DNA from 2 places in the Fructilactobacillus florum 8D genome. Region 2 is predicted to be linked to the other one. Evidence: predicted binding sites of a transcription regulator. Region 2 holds the regulator's gene; the other holds the start of a gene.
The links. The regulator NrdR, encoded in region 2, represses ribonucleotide reductase genes. The targets are predictions, from matches to a motif close to ACACNATATATNGTGT.
Positions count from the first base shown of each region.

Region 1: a site for NrdR is predicted at 7,495-7,510, ahead of nrdH (glutaredoxin-like protein NrdH). Genes of this name have one in related genera too.

Region 1 covers NZ_ALXG01000033.1:19,506-30,443, forward strand. Annotated here, with positions in the region: gene rplL (50S ribosomal protein L7/L12) at 1-39, shown strand, start outside; gene mprF (bifunctional lysylphosphatidylglycerol flippase/synthetase MprF) at 151-2,712, shown strand; gene B808_RS03805 (L-lactate dehydrogenase) at 2,857-3,780, shown strand; gene nrdF (class 1b ribonucleoside-diphosphate reductase subunit beta) at 3,832-4,851, opposite strand; gene nrdE (class 1b ribonucleoside-diphosphate reductase subunit alpha) at 4,866-7,034, opposite strand; gene nrdH (glutaredoxin-like protein NrdH) at 7,148-7,393, opposite strand; gene B808_RS03825 (class I SAM-dependent methyltransferase) at 7,547-8,167, shown strand; gene B808_RS03830 (nucleoside deaminase) at 8,160-8,624, shown strand; RNA gene ffs (signal recognition particle sRNA small type) at 8,666-8,752, shown strand; gene dnaX (DNA polymerase III subunit gamma/tau) at 8,871-10,559, shown strand; gene B808_RS03840 (YbaB/EbfC family nucleoid-associated protein) at 10,577-10,897, shown strand; gene recR (recombination mediator RecR) at 10,910-10,938, shown strand, end outside.
Region 2 covers NZ_ALXG01000038.1:24,804-35,741, forward strand. Annotated here, with positions in the region: gene B808_RS04525 (DNA translocase FtsK) at 1-1,334, shown strand, start outside; gene murC (UDP-N-acetylmuramate--L-alanine ligase) at 1,408-2,760, shown strand; gene polA (DNA polymerase I) at 2,912-5,596, shown strand; gene mutM (DNA-formamidopyrimidine glycosylase) at 5,612-6,454, shown strand; gene coaE (dephospho-CoA kinase) at 6,447-7,019, shown strand; gene nrdR (transcriptional regulator NrdR) at 7,026-7,508, shown strand; gene B808_RS04555 (DnaD domain protein) at 7,511-8,833, shown strand; gene dnaI (primosomal protein DnaI) at 8,826-9,755, shown strand; gene thrS (threonine--tRNA ligase) at 10,009-10,938, shown strand, end outside.

The sequences.
Region 1 (10,938 bases), on a different contig from region 2:
AAGCTTGAAGCCGAGGGCGCAACTGTTACTTTGAAGTAGTTTTCTTAGCAAAAGGACGTGTGGTTTTGGCCATGCGTCCTTTTTGCTTTTCTTGTAGAATAACGAGGAAATTGAGATAATAAAAAGGACCTAATCAATTGGAGGCAACCTTTGAAAAATTTTATTAAGCGCTTGGTGAATCTATTTAATCGATATTTGAACTGGATTAAGGCCGTTTTTTTGTTAGTCATTATCATTTTTGTGATTATCGAAGGTCGTGAAATCATTCATGAGATTAATGGACAGCAGATGCGCCAAAGTTTAGCATCACAGTCCCCTAGCAATTTATTGTGGATGACTATTTTAGGATTTTTAGCAGTCACCCCCATGTTGTTTTATGATTTTACGTTTACAGAATTCTTGCCAACTAAATTCAAACCACTGTATGTAATAAAAAGTGGTTGGATTACGAATTCTTTTACGAACATTGCTGGTTTTGGAGGCTTCTTGGGAGCTAGCTTACGGGCCAGCTTTTATAGTAAAGGAGCGACTAAGAAGCAGATTTTATATGCGATTTCTAAAATTGCTTTATTCTTATTGGCTGGATTATCGATGTTGTGTTTGTTAGCACTTATTTTGTTGTTTGGATTTGGCATTGGTCGCCAATATGCCGGTTACTGGTTTTGGTTAGCAGGCGGTGGTGTTTATTTTCCAATTATTTTTATGGTTACACGGTTGAATAATTCTGAATTTTTTGCAGATTTAACCATTAAACGGGAATTAAAATTGATTGTGGGTTCTTGTTTAGAGTGGAGTTCCTGTGCGAGCCTATTTTTGATCATTGGAAGTTTTATGTCGTTGCCAATCAATGTTTTTAATGTCTTTCCGCTCTTTATCGCGGCAAACGTAATCGGAGTTGTTTCGATGCTACCAGGGGGACTTGGGACCTTTGATGGCACCATGATTATTGGCTTGGGATTGTTAGGAGTATCACCGACATTAGCAACTGTCTGGGTGCTACTGTATCGGATTTTTTACTACTTTTTACCGTTTGCAGTTGGGGTATTCCTTTTTGCCCAAGAGCTGTTAGCTCGGGTTAACCATTTTTTGGATGACATCCCAATGAGTATCGTGCAACGGTCAGCTCAGATTATTATTACCATTTTCATGTATTTTTCTGGGATTATGATGATTTTACTGGCCACGGTTCCTAATGTGGTCTTAACCAACCGATTATATTTATCGCTAGCTCCCTATACTTTGTATTTTCTGGGACAACTTTCAAATGTGGTAATTGGTTGTTTACTAGTTGGCTTGGCGCGCGGGGTTGGTTCACAGGTCAAAAAAGCCTTTTGGCCAACGGTTGCGCTACTAGTCTTTGCGATTGGAAATACTTTATGGAAGGAAGATTTCCCCAAGGGCCTAGCAATTTTCTTGTTTGTGATTATGGTTTGTTTGTGGTTTGCTCGGAAAGGAATGTATCGCGAGCGCCTCACCTATTCGTGGGGGGCACTACTAACGGATGCCGGGATTTTTATTGCTACTTTTGTGATTTATGTTTTGGTTGGGTTACTGATGGGAAATGGACGGTCGGTCATTAAACTAACCAATGCCTACCTATTACCTTCCCAACAAGTTTGGATTATTGGTTTAATTGGCTTTGTGATCGCAATTTGTATTCTATACGGTCTCTATCGCTATTTAAGTTACTCTAGTCCAAGTAAGACGGCCTGGCTTTATCAAAAATTTGATGCCGAGCGCGTGCGCACAGTGATTAATAACTTCGGTGGAAATGAAGATAGTCACCTGGCTTTTTTACGGGATAAGAAATTATATTTTTATCAAGAGGATCATCAAGACCAGATGGTATTTATGTATCGCCAAAAAGCGAATAAGCTAATCGTAATGGGAGAACCCTTTGGTAATCAGGAAAAGTTAGAAGCAGCTATTGATCAGTTTATGTTAGATGCTGATAATGTTGATTTGACCTTGGTTTTCTATGAGGTAAGCGAGTCGCTGACGATGTTGTTACATGACAAGGGCTTTGATTTTATCAAGGCTGGAGAAGAGGGGTATGTCAATCTGAAAGATTTCACCCTTGTAGGGAAGCGACATCGTGGTGAACGCGCGTTGATGCATAAATTTAGTCGGGATGGATACCACTTTGACATCTTACAACCGCCCTTTTCAGAGAACACGCTTGCTAAACTACGGTTAATTTCTGAAGAATGGCTCGAAGGCCGGGAGGAAAAAGGCTTTTCACTTGGGTTCTTTGATGACTATTATTTAAATCAAGCTCCGATTGCGGTAATTCACGATCAGGATGATGAAATTGTGGCCTTTGCTAATCTGATGCCAACTGGTGATCATCAAACGACCTCGATCGATTTAATGCGGTCAGGGGGAACAGCACCTTCTGGAATTATGGATGCAATTTTCATTAATTTATTTAACTACTCAAAAGAAGTTGGCTACCAGTGGTTTAATCTTGGGATGGCACCGCTAGCCAACGTTGGGAATTCACGGTTTAGTTTTATTAACGAAAAAATCGCGCATTTGATTTATGAATATGGCGATGCGTTTTATAGTTTTCAGGGATTACGGTCCTATAAGCAAAAATATGTTGATCGCTGGGAATCGAAGTACTTCGTTTATCGTCGCCATAATTCGTTGGTCTTTACCATGTTACAACTATTGGTAGTAGTCAACGAAAAACCACAGCGGTTAAATTAGGTAAAAGCCTGCAAATTTTTATTTGCAGGCTTTTTAATTGGGTTAAATTAGTGAGGAACATAATTTATTTGCTATTAATCAAGATTAACTAGGAAAACAAGTTTGTAACTGTTACAATATTTACAATTATGAGGAGGTCTTAAAATGACAAGAAAGATTGGAATCATTGGCGTTGGTCATGTTGGGAGTACCGTTGCCCACTATTTAGTTGCAAATGGATTCACTGATGAATTAGTTTTGATTGATACTAATACAAAGAAAGTTGAAGCCGATGCGCTTGATTTTCGTGAAGCGATGCCAAATTTACCATTCCATACGGAAATTATTGTGAATGACTATGGTGCTTTACGTGATGCAGATATCATTATCTCAGCCTTAGGAAATATTCGGTTGAATGATCAAGCTAACGAGGATCGGTTTGTCGAATTGCCGTTTAATAGTGAGAACGTCAAACAGGTGGCTGCTCGAATTCGTGATGTCGGTTTTAATGGAATTATTATTGCGATAACTAATCCGGTCGATGTCATCACTCAAATTTATCAGCAAGTGACGGGATTGCCGCAAAAACATGTTTTAGGAACGGGAACCTTACTAGATTCAGCTCGCATGAAACGTGCGGTGTCAGAACGCCTGAAGCTTGATCCACGGGCAGTGAGTGGCTATAATTTGGGCGAGCATGGCAATTCTCAATTTACGGCCTGGTCCACCGTTTATGCTCTTGACCAACCCTTAACAAAGTTAGCGCCAGCTAGAGGACTAGACTTAGCTGAGCTTGATAGTGAAGCTCGCCGAGGAGGGTTTGCGGTTTTTAAAGGGAAAGGGTACACTAGTTACGGAGTGGCAACGGCTGCGGTTCGGCTAGCGCTAGCGATTATGAGTGATGCGCATCTGGTTTTACCGATTTCTAATTTTCGATCAGAATACCAGGTCTACTTATCATATCCAGTTATGGTTGGACGTGATGGAGTCTTGCAGGATAATACGCTACAGTTAACGAAACAAGAACTAGAACAACTACAACATTCTGCTGACTTTATTAAGAGTAATGTTGCAAAATATTTAGGTTAAAAAAAGGATTTGTACTTGAATGATTCAAGCGCAAATCCTTTTTAGATGACGTTATTTTTTAGGTTGGTGATGAGCTTCCCAGGAACTAAGCTGATAATCTTGATCACTCATTGCTTCAACATTACCAAGACGATAACCATTGCCAACCTCAGAGAAGAAGTCATGGTTAACGGTGGCAGTTGAAATTCCATTCATGACGACGGGGTTTACGTCGGCAGCAGTGTCTGGAAACATAGGATCTTGACCTAAATTCATGAGTGCTTTATTGGCATTGTAGCGAATGAATGTTAAAACTTTTTCAGTTAGTCCAACTTGATCATATAAGAGGTGGGTATATTTTTCCTCATTATCGTACAAATCATACAAGAAATTGTACATCCAATCCTTCAGAGCTTGTTGACGCTGGTTGTCAAGCTTGTTGAAAGCAACCTGAAATTTATAGCCGATGTAAGTTCCATGAACTGATTCATCACGAATGATTAGTTTGATGATTTCGGCTACATTTGTGAGCTTATTGTTTCCTAGGTACCAGAGGGGAGTGAAAAATCCGGAATAAAAGAGAAAGGTTTCTAGGAAAACACTCGAAATTTTCTTTTTTAATGGATCACCTTCGCTATGATATAGTTCATAGATGCGCTTAGTTTTATTTTGCAAAAATTCCTCAGAATCACTCCAAGCAAAGATTTCATTAATTTCACTCGGTGTATTTAATGTTGAAAAAATAGTGGAATAACTTTTAGCATGAACCGATTCCATAAATTGAATATTATTAAGGACTGCAATTTCATGTTGGGTAGTGGCATCATTGCGTAGGGCGGCCATGCCATCTTGTGACTGGAGTGTGTCTAGAAGGGTTAATCCTCCAAACACATGTCCGACCAACCACTTATGATCATCATCTAATTCCCGCCAGTCTTTTAAATCATTAGAAACTGGTACTCGAGTGTCCAGCCAAAATTGTTCAGTTAACTTGTGCCAAGTAGCTTGGTCAATCTGATCACTAACCTGATTCCAATTAATGGCTTGATATGCGCCAGTTAATTTGCCAGTTAAGACCTCGTTTAAGTTCATGGTAAAATCCTCCTCTAAATGACACAGCTTTCACATTCATTAGCACCCACCGTATCGTTGTTGTCCGTAAAAGTTCTGACATAATAGATGGATTTAATCCCCTTTTGGTGGGCATAGTTGCGTAAAATGGACAGGTCTCTGGTTGACATTTTTTCCGAACGTCCATTTTTCCATTCGTACAAGCCCTTCGGAATGGTGGAACGTAAGAACATCGTCATGCTGAGACTTTGATCGACGTGCTGTTGTGCTGCGGCATAAATATCAATTTCCTTGCGCATGTCAAGATCATAGGCGGACTGATAGTATTTGAGAGTTTCATTCGAAAGGTAAGGCGCAGGGTAAAAAATAGTTCCAATTTTGGCTTCTTGGCGCTCCTCAATCCGGCTAACGATCGGAGCTAAGCTAGCGGTGGCATCACCAATGTAGGCTGTCGAACCATTAGGAGCAACCGCCATGCGGTTTTGATGGTACAGACCAAATTCTTGAACCGCTGCTTGGAGTTGTTGCCAATCGTCTGGGGTTGGGATGTCGATGTTCTGAAATAGTGATTTAACCCGCTCGGAACGTGGCCCCCAGTCTTTGCTAGTATATTTATCGAAATAGCTACCGTCAGCATATTTACTATTTTCAAAATTATCGAAGGTTACGCCCCGTTCTTTTGCGAGCTGGTTAGAAGCGACGAGGGTCCAGTAATTAAGTAACATAAAATAAACACTGGTGAATTCAACGGAGTCAGGCTCACCATAGTATAAATGATGTAAGGCAAGATAGGAATGGAGTCCCATAGCGCCGAGTCCAATCGAGTGACTGAGGTCATTCCCATGGCGAATCGAAGGGACAACATTGATTTTACTGGAGTCAGAGACAAAGGTCAGGGCGCGCACCATGGTGGTAATTGATTTGCCAAAGTTAGTTGAGCGCATCAAGTTAACAACGTTAGTCGAGCCTAGATTACAAGAAACATCGGTGCCGAGTTTTTCATATTCCTGAAGATCGTTGATAATCGAGGGGGTTTGAACTTGCATAACCTCGGAACAAAGATTGCTCATCACGATCTTACCCTCGATCGGATTATCACGATTAGCGGTGTCAATGTTCATGACATACGGATATCCTGATTCTTGTTGGAGTTTACCTAGTTCAGTTTCTAGATCACGAGCCTTGATATATTTTTTGTGAATTGCAGAGTTATTCACCATTCGGTCGTACTCGGTGGTGAGATCAACGTATGAGAAAGGAACGCCATAAACTTTTTCTACATCATAAGGGCTAAATAACGCCATTTGGTCATTATGCTTAGCTAACTCATAAAATTTATCTGGAATGGTAACGCCTAACGAAAGGGTATTAACCCGGATCTTTTCATCGGCATTTTCTTGTTTAACAGACAAAAAGTCGATAATATCGGGGTGAAAAACACTAAGATAAACGACGCCGGCTCCCTGACGCTGCCCTAGTTGATTGGAGTAACTAAAGCTGTCTTCTAAAAGTTTCATGACGGGTAAAACTCCGCTAGCAGCACCTTCAATCTCTTTGATAGGATCACCAGCCGAGCGGAGATTAGATAAGTTGATTCCAACCCCACCACCGATTTTTGAGAGTTGCAGCGCTGAATTAATTGTCCGACCGATACTATTCATGTCATCGGTTGTCTGAATTAAAAAGCAGGAAATTAATTCACCACGCCGTTTCTTACCGGCATTTAGAAACGTAGGAGTAGCGGGCTGAAAGCGCTGGTTGATCAGTTCGCTAGCCAAGTCCATGGCTAGTTGTTGATTACCATCAGCCATGTATAGGGCATTAAGAGCCGTTCGGTCGAGATAATTTTCGAGGTATTGATTACCATCATTGGTCTTTAATGCATACTGAGCATAAAACTTGTAAGCTGCCATAAAAGAATGGAAGTGAAAGTTTTGGGTTTCGAGATACTGATAGAGTTGTTCGATAAAGGTAAACGGGTAATTCTTGATGGTACGAGCCTCAACGTAGTCATGTTCAATTAAGTAATCGAAGCGTTCTCGTAAGGAATTAAAGTGCCTGGTATTGGGGCGTACGTTCTCTTCTAGAAAGGCTGCTAGTGCCTCGCGATCTTTTTCCAATTGGATTTTTCCATCGGCAGTGGGAATGTTAATTTCGTTGTTTAAACTGAAATAAGAAACATCCTGGTGGTCTTTTAGTGACATGATTCTGAATTCCCCTCAATATTTTAATCTAGATAAAAAAATCCGCGTTAGTATTAGTAATTACTAACTTCAGAAATTTAGAAGTGATATTTGCGTGTATAATGAAGTCAGGACTAGGCTGATTGAAAGGCGGCTAGTAATTTGTTGAGATTAGCCGGCTGAAATCCGCTGAATGATTCGATGAACTGACTTTCAACGACTGGAACCGCTTGAAATCCTTGCTTTTTTAAGTGTCCAATTAGCTCCGGATTAGTGGAGGTGTTTTTCTCCGTAAAGGTCACGTTGTGTTCCTTTAAAAAACGTTTTGTCAGTTTACATTGAATACAATTATCTTTTGTGAAAACAGTAACTTTTTCCATAGTAATCAGCTCCTTTTTACTTACTGTTTTAAAGTTTACTACGAAAAGTGAATCTTTCAACTACTGAACCCCCTACATGTGGGGTCAAGCATTTGAGAAACACGCTATATATGGTGTGTGAAACATAAAAAAATTTTTGAAAGGGATGAGATTTTGAATAGTTTTTACTATAGTACTAATCCGACGGTTGCGCACAATGAAAAGCACTGGGATTTTACGCTGAAGCAAACCACGTTAAGTTTCATCTCAGACAACGGAGTGTTTTCTAAAAATACGATTGATTATGGTTCCCGACTGCTGATTGAGAATACTAATTTAGAACAGATCCCCGCTGGACCAATTTTGGATTTGGGTTGTGGTTATGGGCCAATTGGGCTTTTCTTGGCGCGGCAAGCCCCTAATCGGCAGTTTTTGTTAACTGACGTCAATCAGCGAGCGCTTAGTCTCGCAACAAGAAATGCCCGGGCAAATCAACTGGAGAACGTTTTAGTGAAGCAATCCGACGGTTATCAAGCGCTTAGCGAGCAATTCGCCGCCATTGTGACGAATCCACCAGTGCGGGCTGGGAAAGCGGTGGTAACACGGATGCTTGCAGGAGCCTATGATCATTTGTTGCCACAGGGAACGATTACGGTCGTTTTGCAAAAAAAACAAGGAGCCCCATCTGCTCAGCAAACGTTGAAAAATGTCTTTGGGAATGTCCGGATTGTTAAGCGTTCCAAGGGTTATTATATTTTAGTGAGTGAGCGCCGGGATGGTTCTAAAAATGAATGATGATTATTATATGAGGCAGGCATTAAAGTTAGGAGAATTTTCTGGTCAGGTCGGAGAAATACCGATTGGAGCAGTGGTCGTTTTCCACGACCAAATCATTGGAACGGGACATAATTTACGGGAACATAGCCAGCTAGCAACTCAACATGCTGAACTGATCGCTTTGGACATGGCCTGTCAAAAACTTCATAGTTGGCGGTTGGATGAATGTACTTTGTACGTCACGATTGAGCCTTGTTTGATGTGTGCGGGAGCAATCCTGAATGCCCGAGTGGCACGGGTAGTTTATGGAGCAATGAATCCTAAAGCGGGAGCGGTAAAGAGTCTGTACCACTGCTTGACGGATTCTCGCCAAAATCATCAAGTGAGTGTGCGCAGCGGGGTTCAGACGGTAGCATCCCGTCGATTGATGCAGTCATTTTTTAAAAATAAGCGCCAACGAGGCTCTAAGGACTAGACAAGCTAGTCGGAATGGATTATAGTATTAAGTGCCGTAAGGCCTTGAGGCAAGGATGGACTTACGAACCGTGTCAGGTCCGGAAGGAAGCAGCACTAAGTTTGTTTCGTCCTGTGCTTCTCGTTATAGCTAACTAACTCTCGATCAAATTGATCGAGAGATTTTTTTATAGAAAAATTATGAACGTGTTAAAATGGAGCTAGTGATTAACTTATCTGTGATTTTACAGATGGAAAGGAGTGCTTTTTGAGCTATCAGGCTTTATATCGGGTTTGGCGACCACAACGTTTCGATGAGATTGTCGGTCAGCCGGTGATTACCAAGACTTTGAAAAATGCATTGATTACAAAACAGATTAGTCACGCCTATCTCTTTAGCGGCCCTCGAGGTACTGGTAAGACCTCGACAGCTAAAATTTTAGCCAAAGCGGTTAACTGCCCAAAACAGCAGGATGGGGAACCCTGTAACCAATGTCCGATTTGTTTAGCAATTAATCAAGGAGCACTCAATGATGTGATCGAAATTGATGCGGCTTCTAATAATGGGGTTGAAGAGATCCGTAATATTCGTGATAAGGCAAAATATGCTCCTACTGAGGCAGCCTACAAGGTTTACATTATCGATGAAGTTCATATGCTTTCTACAGGAGCGTTTAATGCGCTACTAAAGACACTGGAAGAACCGCCGGCACAGGTGATTTTTATTCTAGCTACGACGGAACCGCATAAGTTACCTGCTACTATCATTTCACGGGTTCAGCGCTTTTCCTTTAAACGAATTTCAGCAACCGCAATTGTAGCGCAGTTAGAAAAAATTTTGGCAGCTAAACAAATTACTTACGATGACCAAGGTCTTAAAGTGATTGCTCAAAGTGCTGAAGGTGGTCTTAGAGATGCGCTCAGCATGCTCGACCAGGCGCTAGCTTATCAGCAAGATCGGGTTACGTATGAGAATGCGTTACAGGTCACTGGGAGCGTCGCTCGGGTGGAATTGCAAAATTATTTTGTGGCTGTCTTTGGGCATGAGGTGGCCACGGGGTTAGCGATGGTGCAGACGATTTTAAGCCAAGGGAAGGATGCCCACCAGTTTATTGAGGATCTAATTGATTATGCGCAAAAAATGTTGCTGTACCAGCAGGATCAAACGATGATTCCCGCAAACGAACTAGCAATGCTCGGGGAACGCTTCCCCACAATGGCGCAAGCGACGGATGCAACAGTGATTTATCAGGCAATCGAGATCATGGGGCAGGTGCAGCAGCAGTTGCGTGCAACCTATCAACCGGATGTGTATTTAGAATTATTAACCGTTAAGTTAGCACATCCAAAACCAAATGATTTAGTAGCCGAGGTGCACCAACTCCAACAGCAAGTGACGACTTTACAGCAGCAACTTAAACCTGATTTGCAAAAAGCAAAACGAGACGAGCAACCGGCTACTTCAACTACAGCAACGCCCGCTCCACGGACGACTGTTTCTGAAAAACCACGCCCGCTTAAGGCAGATCTTACTGCAATTTTTCAGGTCCTCCAAACGGCAACGCGCAAAGCGTTGACAAATTATCAGCAACACTGGGAGCAGCTGTTAGGTTCCTTATCAGTAACACAACGGGCAGTTATGCACGTTTCTAAACCGGTAGCTGCCAGTGATCAGGGGGTTGTCGTGGCATTTGATTATGACTTTTTGTATGAAAAAGCTGGACATGATCAAGAATTGCAAACAGCCCTGCAAACTGGTTTAGAGCAAGTGTTTGGCACGACCGTTCCGTTATTATTTGTGACCCAAGCTGAATGGCCCAAGATCAGACAAGAATATCTTGATCGAAAGCAGCCCAAGCAAGCGATTCCGACGACAGAAAAGACGGTAGAAACTCCGCTTGTTACAAAGGCTAAGGATTTGTTCGGTAGTGAATTAATTAAAATTGAAAATAACTAAGATGGAGGAATTACACAATGGGAATGAATGGCATGAACATGGGAAAATTGATGAAGCAGGCGCAAGAGATGCAAAAAAAATTAGCTTCTGAACAGGAGACGATTGATCAGACAGAGTTTGTTGGCAAGGCACCAAAGGAACTGGTTACAGCAACTTTTACTGGTGATCGCCAATTGAAAGATCTACAAATTAAGCCAGAGGCCATTGATTCGAGTGATACTGAAATGTTGTCTGATTTAGTTATTAGTGCTGTAAATGATGGCTTAAATCAGATTGCAGAAACTACAAAATCAAAAATGGGTAAGTATACCCAGGGAATGAACATTCCCGGAATGTAGGGAGTGATTTATATGCAGTACCCAGAACCAGTTGCTAAATT
Region 2 (10,938 bases):
AGGCTGAAGTTTTAGATCGTACGCTTGAAGCTTTTCATGTGAGCGGTAAAGTTGTTTCCTGGACAAATGGTCCAACGGTGACTGAATTTCAGGTTAAATTAGCACTTGGGGTCAAGGTCAATAAAATTACGAATCTTAACGATGACTTAAAATTAGCACTGGCAGCAAAGGATATCCGAATTGAAGCACCAATTCCCGGTAAATCCACGGTTGGAATTGAGATTCCCAATCCCCAACCCCGACCAGTTATGCTGTCAGAAGTTCTTCAGGCGTCAGCCTTTCAAACTGAACAGGCACCAAATCAAATCGCCCTGGGGGTTAGCATCGCGGGCAATCCAGTTGCTAGTGATTTGACTAGTATGCCCCATGCATTGATTGCTGGAGCAACCGGCTCTGGTAAAAGCGTCTTCATCAATAGCATGTTATTATCATTGTTGTATCATGCAACACCACAAGATTTGCGAATGCTTTTGATTGATCCGAAGGCTGTAGAGTTAGCTCCTTATGAAGGAATTCCACATTTGTTGACCCCAGTTATTTCTGATCCACAGGAAGCCGCAGCTGCCTTGAAATGGGTAACAGAGGAAATGGATCAGCGTTACGAAAGACTTCGTGCTGCAGGGGTACGGAATCTGGAACAATATAATCGTCAGGTCAAGAGTACGGGACATGCGGCTGATCAGTTGCCTACAATACTAGTCGTAATTGATGAGTTAGCAGATTTAATGATGGTTGCGGCTGGTGAAGTTCAGGATTATATCGTACGCATCACGCAAAAAGCACGGGCTGCCGGGATTCATTTAGTCATTGCCACGCAACGACCAAGTGTCGATGTCGTTACTGGAACCATCAAAAATAATATTCCAACTCGGATTGCTTTTATGGTTGCTAGTCAAATTGATTCACGAACAATTATTGATCAAGCAGGAGCAGAGCGTTTGTTAGGACGTGGTGATTTACTGTACCTTGGAAACGGGGCTAGCAAGCCAGAACGGTTACAAGGAGCATTTGTGACTAATGCTGAGGTTGAAAAAGTTACGGCTGCTGTGCGCGCGGAAGGTCCGGTTCATTACGAATTTGATCCGCGATCACTCGTTAAGCAAGCCGATCAAGCCACTGCTCATGATGAACTGTGGTCTGAATGTTTGCGCTACTTGGCAGATGAGAAGACGGTTTCAACCTCTAAACTCCAGCGTGTTTTTTCGATTGGCTACAATCGAGCTGCCAGTCTGATCGATGATTTAGAGCAACATCAGCTGATTTCAGAGCAACGAGGAGCAAAACCACGTGATGTTTATCTGACGCCTGAAAAACTCCAGCAGTTAAATAATTAATAAGCCTTAGACTTTAGCTCTAGAAATTGGTATTCTTGAGGAACAGGACTGAGAAGGGATTACGCAAACAACTATGACAACAACTACAAAAATTAAATTAAATCATAATAGCACTTACTTTTTCGTTGGGATTAAGGGAACTGGGATGAGCGCCATGGCTTTGGTGGTTAAAGCGATGGGGTATCAAGTAGCGGGTTCAGACATTGAAAAATATACCTTTACACAAAAGGGACTAGAAGATGCTGGAATTCCGTTATATCAGTTTAGCCCCGATAACATTCAGCCAGGGATGACTTTGATTGTTGGCAACGCTTTTAGTGATGATCATCCAGAGGTTCAACGTGCGCGTGAGCTAGGGTTGCAAATTTATCGCTATCCAGAATTTTTGGGTGAGCTGATTCAGGGCTACACTAGCATTGCGGTGTGCGGGGCACATGGAAAAACCAGTACAACCGGGCTCTTGTCGCATGTACTCAGCGGCATCGCTCCTACTGACTTTTTGATTGGCGATGGTAGTGGGAATGCCATTCCGGATGCACGTTTTTTTGTGTATGAAGCAGACGAATACCGCCGGCATTTTATGCCGACCTATCCAGATTATGCGATTATGACGAACATTGATTTTGATCATCCTGATTATTATACGGGGATTGATGATGTGTTCGATGCTTTTGAAACCTTCGCCGGACACGTTAAAAAGGGAATTTTTGCATGGGGTGATGATCCATACTTGCGCAAAATTAAAGCAGCGGTGCCCATCTATTACTATGGTACGAAAGATGCTGATGATTTTCAGGCAGTAGACGTCAAACGAACCACTACGGGTTCGACGTTTAACGTCCATTTTCAAGGTCATGATTTTGGTCGCTTTGAAATTCCGCTCTTTGGAGAACACAACATTTTAAATGCTCTGGCGGTAATTGCGGTTGCTTACTTTGAAGAGGTCGACTTAGCTGAAATTAAGCGTGAACTCCTGACTTTTCAAGGGGTTAAACGCCGTTTTTCACAAGTTAAAATGGGTGATATGACTATTATTGACGATTATGCTCACCATCCCTCTGAGATTCGGGCAACCCTTGATGCAGCGCGACAAGAATATCCGAATAAAGAAATCGTAGTAGTTTTTCAGCCACATACTTTTAGTCGAACGATTGCCTATTTGGATGATTTTGCCGCTACGCTAAGTAAAGCTGATCACGTTTACGTTACAAAAATATACAGTTCGCCACGAGAGAAGTACGGAGACGTAACCAGTCAGGATTTGGTTGATAAGATTAACGGCAGTCAGCTAATCACTGAAGCAAACATGTCGCCGTTATTGGATTACCATGATGCCGTAGTGATTTTTATGGGGGCTGGCGATATTCAAAAATATGAACGAACCTATGAAGATTTACTTAGTCATTTAAGTAAAAAAATTAACTAAGTTTGCTATAAAAAATAATTATCCCATCTAATTCTAAGCCCCTTAATGGTCGGCATGATTAACTGCCAACTCGGGGGGCTTTTTTATTATAAAATGATGTAAAATAGAAATATCTGGAAAAACAAGCAACTAATCATAAAGGGGTTTTTCAATGGCAGCTAAGAAGTTGTTACTTTTAGATGGAAATTCATTGAGTTACAAAGCTTTTTTTGCACTTTACACATCATTAGATCGATTTACGAACGCCGACGGTCTCCATACGAATGCAATTTATGGCTTAAATCGTATGCTGGATGATCTTTTGAAAAAAATGCAACCAACAGCAGTTTTGGCGGCTTTTGATGCGGGTGAAACAACTTTTCGGACGAAAATGTATTCTGAATACAAGTCTGGTCGTGCCAAGATGCCAGAAGAATTGCGCGAACAATTCCCCTTTATTTTAGATTTATTGAAGGCTCGTGGAATTGCCACTTATGAATTGGCTGATTATGAAGCTGATGACATTATTGGCACGGTGGCACTTCGGGCGGAACAGGCGGGTTATCAAGTAGAGGTAGTTACTGGTGACCGAGACTTAACGCAACTTTGTTCTGATCACACGACCGTTTCAGTTTCAAAAAAAGGAGTCAGTGAGCTAGTGGCGTATACCCCTGCCTATGTGCAAGAAACCATGGGAATCGAGCCTCGGCAAATTATTGATGTTAAGGGGTTGCAGGGAGATCAATCGGATAATTATCCAGGAGTTCGTAAGGTAGGACCAAAAACAGCGGTCAAATTGATTCGTCAGTTTGGTACGATTGAACAACTCTATCAGCAGCTTGATCAAGTTAGTGGGAAAAAATTACGAGAAAATCTGGAGCTGGATCATGAACAAGCGCTCCTTTCGAAGCAACTAGCGACAATCAACCGGAAGGCTCCGATTACAATTGATTTGTCAGAATTAACCTATCAAGCAACGATTCTCCCTGAATTAGCGGATTTTTATCGGAAAATGAATTTCAAATCATTTTTAAAGGAATTAGGAAGTGATTATCAGGTAAGTCCGAGCTTGCCTAAACTGGATTATCAGGTTTTGACGGAGGATAATCTACAGCTGGTTAACGAGTTGGGTAATGATATTACTTTTAACTTGGAAATGTTAACTAGCAACTATCATACGGCCGATCAAATTGGATTTGTGATTGGGGACGGGCAACGCTGGTTAGTTAGTCAGAAAGTGGAGTTACTCCAAAGTGAACCACTCCGCAAGATACTGGCTGATGAGCGCATTCATAAAAACGTTTTTGATAATAAATCGCAAATTGTTGGATTACATCGGTTAGGCGTGCAGCTTGCTAACGTTGATTTTGATATGTTATTGGCTTCTTATTTGCTTAATACTTTAAACAATGCCGATGATGTTGGGGAAGTTGCTAATCGGCATGATTATCAGCAGGTTCGTCCCGATCAGGATGTTTACGGCAAAGGAAAGCAACTGGCAGTTCCGGCTTCAGATGTTTTGTTTGAGCATATGGTGCAAAAAGCGCTTGCAATTCAGACGCTCAAACCAACGATGTTGGCAGATTTAAAAAAGCACGAACAGTTAAATTTATATCGTAACCTCGAAGTACCACTTTCACGTTCTCTTAGTGATATGGAAATTACCGGTATTACCCTTAATGCTGAACGGTTAACGGAACTGAAAAGTAAGTTTAGCGAGCAATTGGCAGAAATTGAACAGTCAATTTATCAAAGTGCCGGGATGCGGTTTAATATTAGTTCACCTAAACAACTTGGTGAGGTTTTATTTGAAAAGATGCAGCTACCGGTTCTAAAGAAAACTAAAACTGGATACTCCACTTCCGTTGATGTTTTAGAAAAATTGGCGCCGGACTATCCTATCATTGAAAAAATCCTTAATTATCGACAACTGACCAAGTTGATTTCGACTTATATTGATGGGATCATTGGTGATATTTTTCCAGATGGGAAAGTGCACACCCGGTATCTCCAAACCTTAGCTCAGACGGGACGGCTCTCCTCGGTTGATCCTAATTTGCAAAATATTCCAGTTCGTACAGAGGCTGGTCGTCAGATTCGATCCGCCTTTGTTCCTAGAAGGACAGACTGGCAATTATTTTCTTCTGATTATTCGCAAATTGAGTTGCGAGTACTTGCTGCAATTTCAAAAGATCAGCAAATGCAGGCGGCCTTTGCTGACGGAGATGATATTCATGCTGCAACGGCGCGTCGAATTTTTTCTCTTCCAGCTGACCAGCCTGTTGATGCTGAACTTAGAAGGCAGGCAAAGGCGGTCAACTTTGGAATTGTCTATGGAATTAGCGCTTATGGGTTAGCTAATAACACAGGAATTAGCAAGCCGGAAGCCCAGCAATTTATCGATCGTTACTTTGCAGAATATCCAAAGGTAAAAGAGTACATGGAAAAAAGTGTTGCTTTTGCAAAGGAGCATGGTTATGTAGAAACAATTGCCAAACGGCGGCGCTATATTCCAGAAATTAATTCCAAGCGCTTCCAACAGCGACAATTTGCTGAACGAGTGGCCATGAATTCACCAATTCAAGGGAGTGCAGCTGATATCATTAAAGCAGCGATGGTAAAAATGAACCAAGTACTACGAGAACGATCTTTGCAGGCACAGATGTTGTTACAAATCCATGATGAGTTAATTTTTGAGGCCCCAAAATCAGAGATTCCCGTGTTAGAGCAGCTGGTTCCTCAAGTGATGGATTCGATCATTAAAACGGATTCAGTACTGCAAGCTGGAACCGCCTTTGACGTTCCACTTAAAGTTGAGAGTCATTTTGGTGATAACTGGTATAATATAAAAAAATAGAATGTAGGTGAAAGCATGCCGGAGTTACCTGAGGTAGAAACAGTTCGTAGTGGACTAACCGAGTTGGTGGTTGGAGCAACCATCAAAAAAGTTGAAGTTTTATATCCAAAAATGATTAACTTAGATGCTGATCAATTCATTAAAAAATTGACTAATAAAGAGATTTTAAAAATCGATCGGCGTGGAAAATATCTTTTGTTTAGACTTTCTGGAGGATTGACGTTAGTTTCACATTTACGGATGGAAGGTAAGTATGAGGTACAGTCCATTGGAACTGAACGACCTAAGCATACTAATGTTGTCTTTCAACTTAATGATGGTCGTGAACTACGATACAAAGACACCCGAATGTTTGGCAAGATGGCATTAGTTCCAAATGATCAAGTGTATAATTTATCTGGTTTAAATAAGATTGGTCCAGAACCAACCGAACATGATTTGAGTTTTACGTATTTAAAGGAAAAATTGCAGGGGTCACATCGAAAGATCAAGGCTTTTTTATTAGACCAATCTAAAGTAGCAGGGTTGGGCAATATCTATTGTGATGAGGTGTTGTGGTTAACTAAAATTCACCCCGAGCAGCCCACTAACTATTTAAATGATCAAACGATTACGGCATTGCGTGCTAATATTATTGCTGAAATTGCTAGAGCCATTCAAGGACACGGAACCACGGTTCATTCATATTCCAATGCGTATGGGGAAGCAGGAAAATTTCAGAACCAACTTCATGCGTATGGACGACAAGGAGAACCTTGTGACCGTTGCAAGACCCCGCTAGTAAAAATTAAGGTAGCACAACGAGGAACGACCTACTGTCCTAAATGTCAAGTAGTTCATGGAGATGAAAGTGACTAAGGTAATTGGCTTAACCGGTGGCATTGCGACCGGCAAATCAACGGTTGCCAGCTATCTGAAAGCGGCGGGCTGGCCGGTTTATGATTTGGATCAAATTACACATGAAATCGAGGCACATAATCAACCGGTGATTCACGAAATTGCGGCGCACTTTGGTGATGAAGTCATTGACAATCACCAAGTGAATCGCCATCGGTTAGGTGAGATTGTTTGGCAGCAACCGGCGCAATTACGCACCTTGGTTCGGATTTTGACTCCGGCATTACTGGCCGCAATGGAGGAGCGAACAAAGGGATCTTTAACGATTTTTGAAGCCGCCGCACTTTTTGAAAATGGATTTCATCCATTTTTTGACCAGATTGTTTTGTTGACTTGTGATCCAGTGTTGCGATTGAAACGGTTACAGCAAAGAAATCATATTTCATTAAGTGCCGCGAACCAGTTGATTAAAACCCAGTGGCCACAAGATTTGAAATTAGGATTGGTAGATGCAGTTTTTGATAGTAGCCATGGGACCAAGAGCTGTGCTGAGCAGCTGCAAACATGGCTTGCCAAGCTGGAGTGATCTGAAATGAAATGTCCAAAATGTCAACATAATTCAACTTCAAAAGTAATTGAAAGTCGCCCACTGGCTGATGGGGCGCAGATCAGGCGAAGACGACAGTGTGAGCACTGTGGTTATCGGTTTACAACCTTCGAAATGGTTGAAGTGACACCACTGCTGGTAGTTAAAAAGAATGGAACCCGGCAGGAATTTAATCGGGAAAAATTGCTACGAGGGATTATTCGATCTTGTGAGAAACGACCGGTTTCTTTGGAGCAGATGAATCAGATCGTTGACCAGACGCGAAAAAACATCGAAAGTCAAGACAACGGGAGTCATGAGGTTTCCAGTGCGATTATTGGCGAAAATGTTATGAATGGACTCAAAGATATCGACGAAATTGCCTATATTCGTTTTGCCAGTGTTTACCGCCAGTTTAAGGACATGAATGAGTTTTACGTTAAGATGAAAGAATTGATGGATAATGATGCCAGCCAGGATGATGAGTAGTGATGATGGAACTAGCAGGGATTAATCCCCAAAGTAAATTTAAAATAGCTGCACACACGATACTTGCCAGCGATGCTCGCCAATCATTGGATCAGTTGTATTTACCAATCATCGGCACCAAAGCTTATGCGCTGTTAAATTTATTGTGGGGTTGGTCAGCAAAGGTCAGTGAACATTTTCAACTGATGGAGCGGCTTAGTCTTGATAAGCAAGACCTTTATCGAGCTCGGCAAAAGTGTGAGGGAGCAGGGTTGTTGCGGACATTTGTTAATAATGAAAACGAGGTTTATTACCTATTAGTATCACCGCTAGTGCCCGTTGCTTTTTTTGAAAATCCTTTGCTAAGTCAGTTATTGCTAGAAATGGTTGGTGAATCGGCTTTTTTAGAGCTTAGTCGCATTTTATTGCCAGCCAAACCGGAACTTGCTGATTATCAGGAGACTACGCATGCCCTAACTTCAGTTTTTAGATTTGCAGCTACTACCCCCGCTCAGTTAGTCACGAATGTTAAGCGTAATGCAGCAGCGGTTCAAACAGCAAGAACGCCCATGCCACAGACAACTTTTGATTTTGAATTATTGCTGAGCATTTTGAAAAATTCCTTTGTTGATTTGCAAACGATTAAGAAAGCAAAACCATTGTTTTTAGCCACGAAGGAGCTGTATGGTTTAGATGAAGTTGCGCAGGCGAAATTGATTGAGCGGGCTACTAACTTGACTACTAATCGGTTTGATGCGCAACAGTTTCAGTTATTGGTCGCCCGCAAAAACAAATTACAAACGACCGCACCGGCCGCTGATGAACCAGCCAAGCACGGCAGCCAAGTTAGCTCAACCACTAAGCTCAGTCAGCAAGAGCAGCAACTAGTAGCTGTTGCAGAACGGACTGCTCCCATGATCTTTTTGCAAGGATTAAAGCACGAAAAAGGCGGATTTGTTACTAATGGAGAGGAGCGGGTTTTGCGTAGTTTAGTTGAGACCCATCAACTCGAGCCAGAGGTCATCAACCTTTTGAGTTATTTGCTCTTGGTTGATCGTGATTATCCAACCTTAAATCGCAACTTAGTAGACACCATTGCCAATGACTGGGCGCAACAGAAAATTACAACGGCAACGGGGGCTTTAGTAGCAATCAAAAACCGGCAGCCACAACGCAAGCAGCAAAAAACGTCGGTCAAAAGAGGTAACGTTCGCGAGACGCTACCGCAATGGGCTAAGCGTGATGCTACTGGTCAAACTGAAAAACCGGTTTCTAGTGCGGAAAAGAGTGAACTGGCCAAACGCCTAGCTAAAATAAATCATGCAAAGGAGGATCAGGATGGATGATATCCGGACAAATTTACGAGCAGCTATGGATCAACAAGGTCTAACAGCGCACTATCGAAAGCTAGTCGAGATGGTGCAACAAGATCATGACGTTCAGGATTTTTTGACGGCTCATCAACAAGATTTGGACGCTGCTGTTTTGCAAAAATCAGCCTCAAAATTATATGAATTCGTGACCGAAAAAGCGAAGCTTAAAAAGGGACAGCCGACTTTTGCTCCGGGTTATGAACCGGAGTTAGTCTTAAATGATCATCAAATTGAAGTTGCCTATCGTCCTACGGCCAACCAATTGGAAAAACAACAGCGTCAAGCCAGCTTGCAACGGTTTCAAACCATTGGGATGACAACCACTGTTAAACAAGCGCGACTTTCTGATTATGAGCCAACTGATCAGCGGATGGTGGCGATCAAAGCCGTTTATGATTTCCTTGAAAAGGAGCATCAAGTAGGACATGGCTTTTTGCCCGGATTGTATTTGTCAGGACCGTTTGGAGTCGGGAAGACTTACCTTATGGCAGCGATGGCGCAGCAATTAGCTGCAACCGGGACTACGGTCTGTCTGGTTCATTTTCCAAGTTTTGCCGTAACCATGAAGGGTGCAATTGGAAATAATCAGGTCACGGAGAAGCTGAATCGAGTAAAACAAGTTCCGGTTTTGATTATTGATGATATCGGAGCCGACGCAATGTCTGCTTGGATTCGTGACGAGGTGTTAGGGGTAATTCTTGAATATCGTATGCAGCATGAGCTTTCTACTTTTTTTACCTCGAACTTCACAATTCAACAGCTGGGCGATGAGCACTTAGCAACTACTAGTCGTGGCGATGTCGAGCCGTTGAAAGCTAAGCGGTTGTTGGAGCGAATTCATTTTTTAGCCCGCCCCATTGAAATTGATGGTAAGAATCGTCGCCAAGAAAGCTAGTGCTTGACAGGTAGCACCTAACTGGGTAGGATTTAGTTATAGGACATGGGTTATAATTTATTTTTCAGAGAGAGTGGCATTTGCTGTGAGCCATTTAAAATAAATTTTAACTTACCGCCTTGCTAGTATTTGTAAAAATTAAAGAAGTGGTTAACTGAGATATTCGTTATAACGAATTAATTTGGGTGGAACCGCGTCACTGACGCCCCTAGTCTGTTTGGACTGGGGGCTTTTTTCATAGGAGGAAGATACGATGGCAAAGTTAACATTTGAGTTTCCAGATGGTAGCCAGCGAGCATTTGAGACGCCGGTAACGGTTGTTCAGATCGCACAGTCAATTGCAGTTAGTTTGGGTAAAAAAGCCCTCGCTGGTAAACTTGATGAACAGCTAGTTGACCTGGAACAACCCTTAGAACAAGGGGGACACCTTCAAATTATTACAGATCAAGATCCAGAAGCACTGCAGATTTTACGAGCAACGGGAGCTCAATTGTTGGCGACGGCAGTTAAAAAACAGTTTTCTGAGATTAAACTTGGTCAATTAGCAGTTGATGAAGATGGCTTTTATGTTGATACGGACAAGGCAGATCGGCAAATTAGCGTTGATGAGTTGGCAACTATTACTAAAAAGATGCAACAGATGATCAAGCAAAATGCGGTTATTGAGCGGCACTGGCTTAGTCAAGAGGATGCCCTAGCAGAAATCGGTTCCGATCAGTACCAACGGGCATTGCTTGAAGCACGCCAGCAAACTAAATTTTTGTTTTACAAAATTAATGGGGTTTTGACATTAGCTCAAACAGTGATTGCTCCTAGTTTGAAAGCTTTGAAGCACTTTAAACTATTATCTGTGGCAGGAGCTTACTGGCAAGGGAAATCGTCTAATCCGATGTTACAGCGAGTTTATGGAACGGCTTTTTATCAAGAGGCAGATTTACAAGCTGATTTACAACAACGTCAAGAAGCACATGAGCGTGACCACCGAGTTATTGGAAATAATTTGGATCTTTTCTTTGTTGATCCTAAAGTCGGTGCGGGATTACCTTATTGGATGCCCAATGGAGCTACGATTCGGCGGACAATTGAACGCTACATTACCGATAAAGAAGTTGCAAATGGCTACCAGCACGTGTATACACCAGTATTGGCGAACCTAGATCTCTATAAACAATCTGGTCATTGG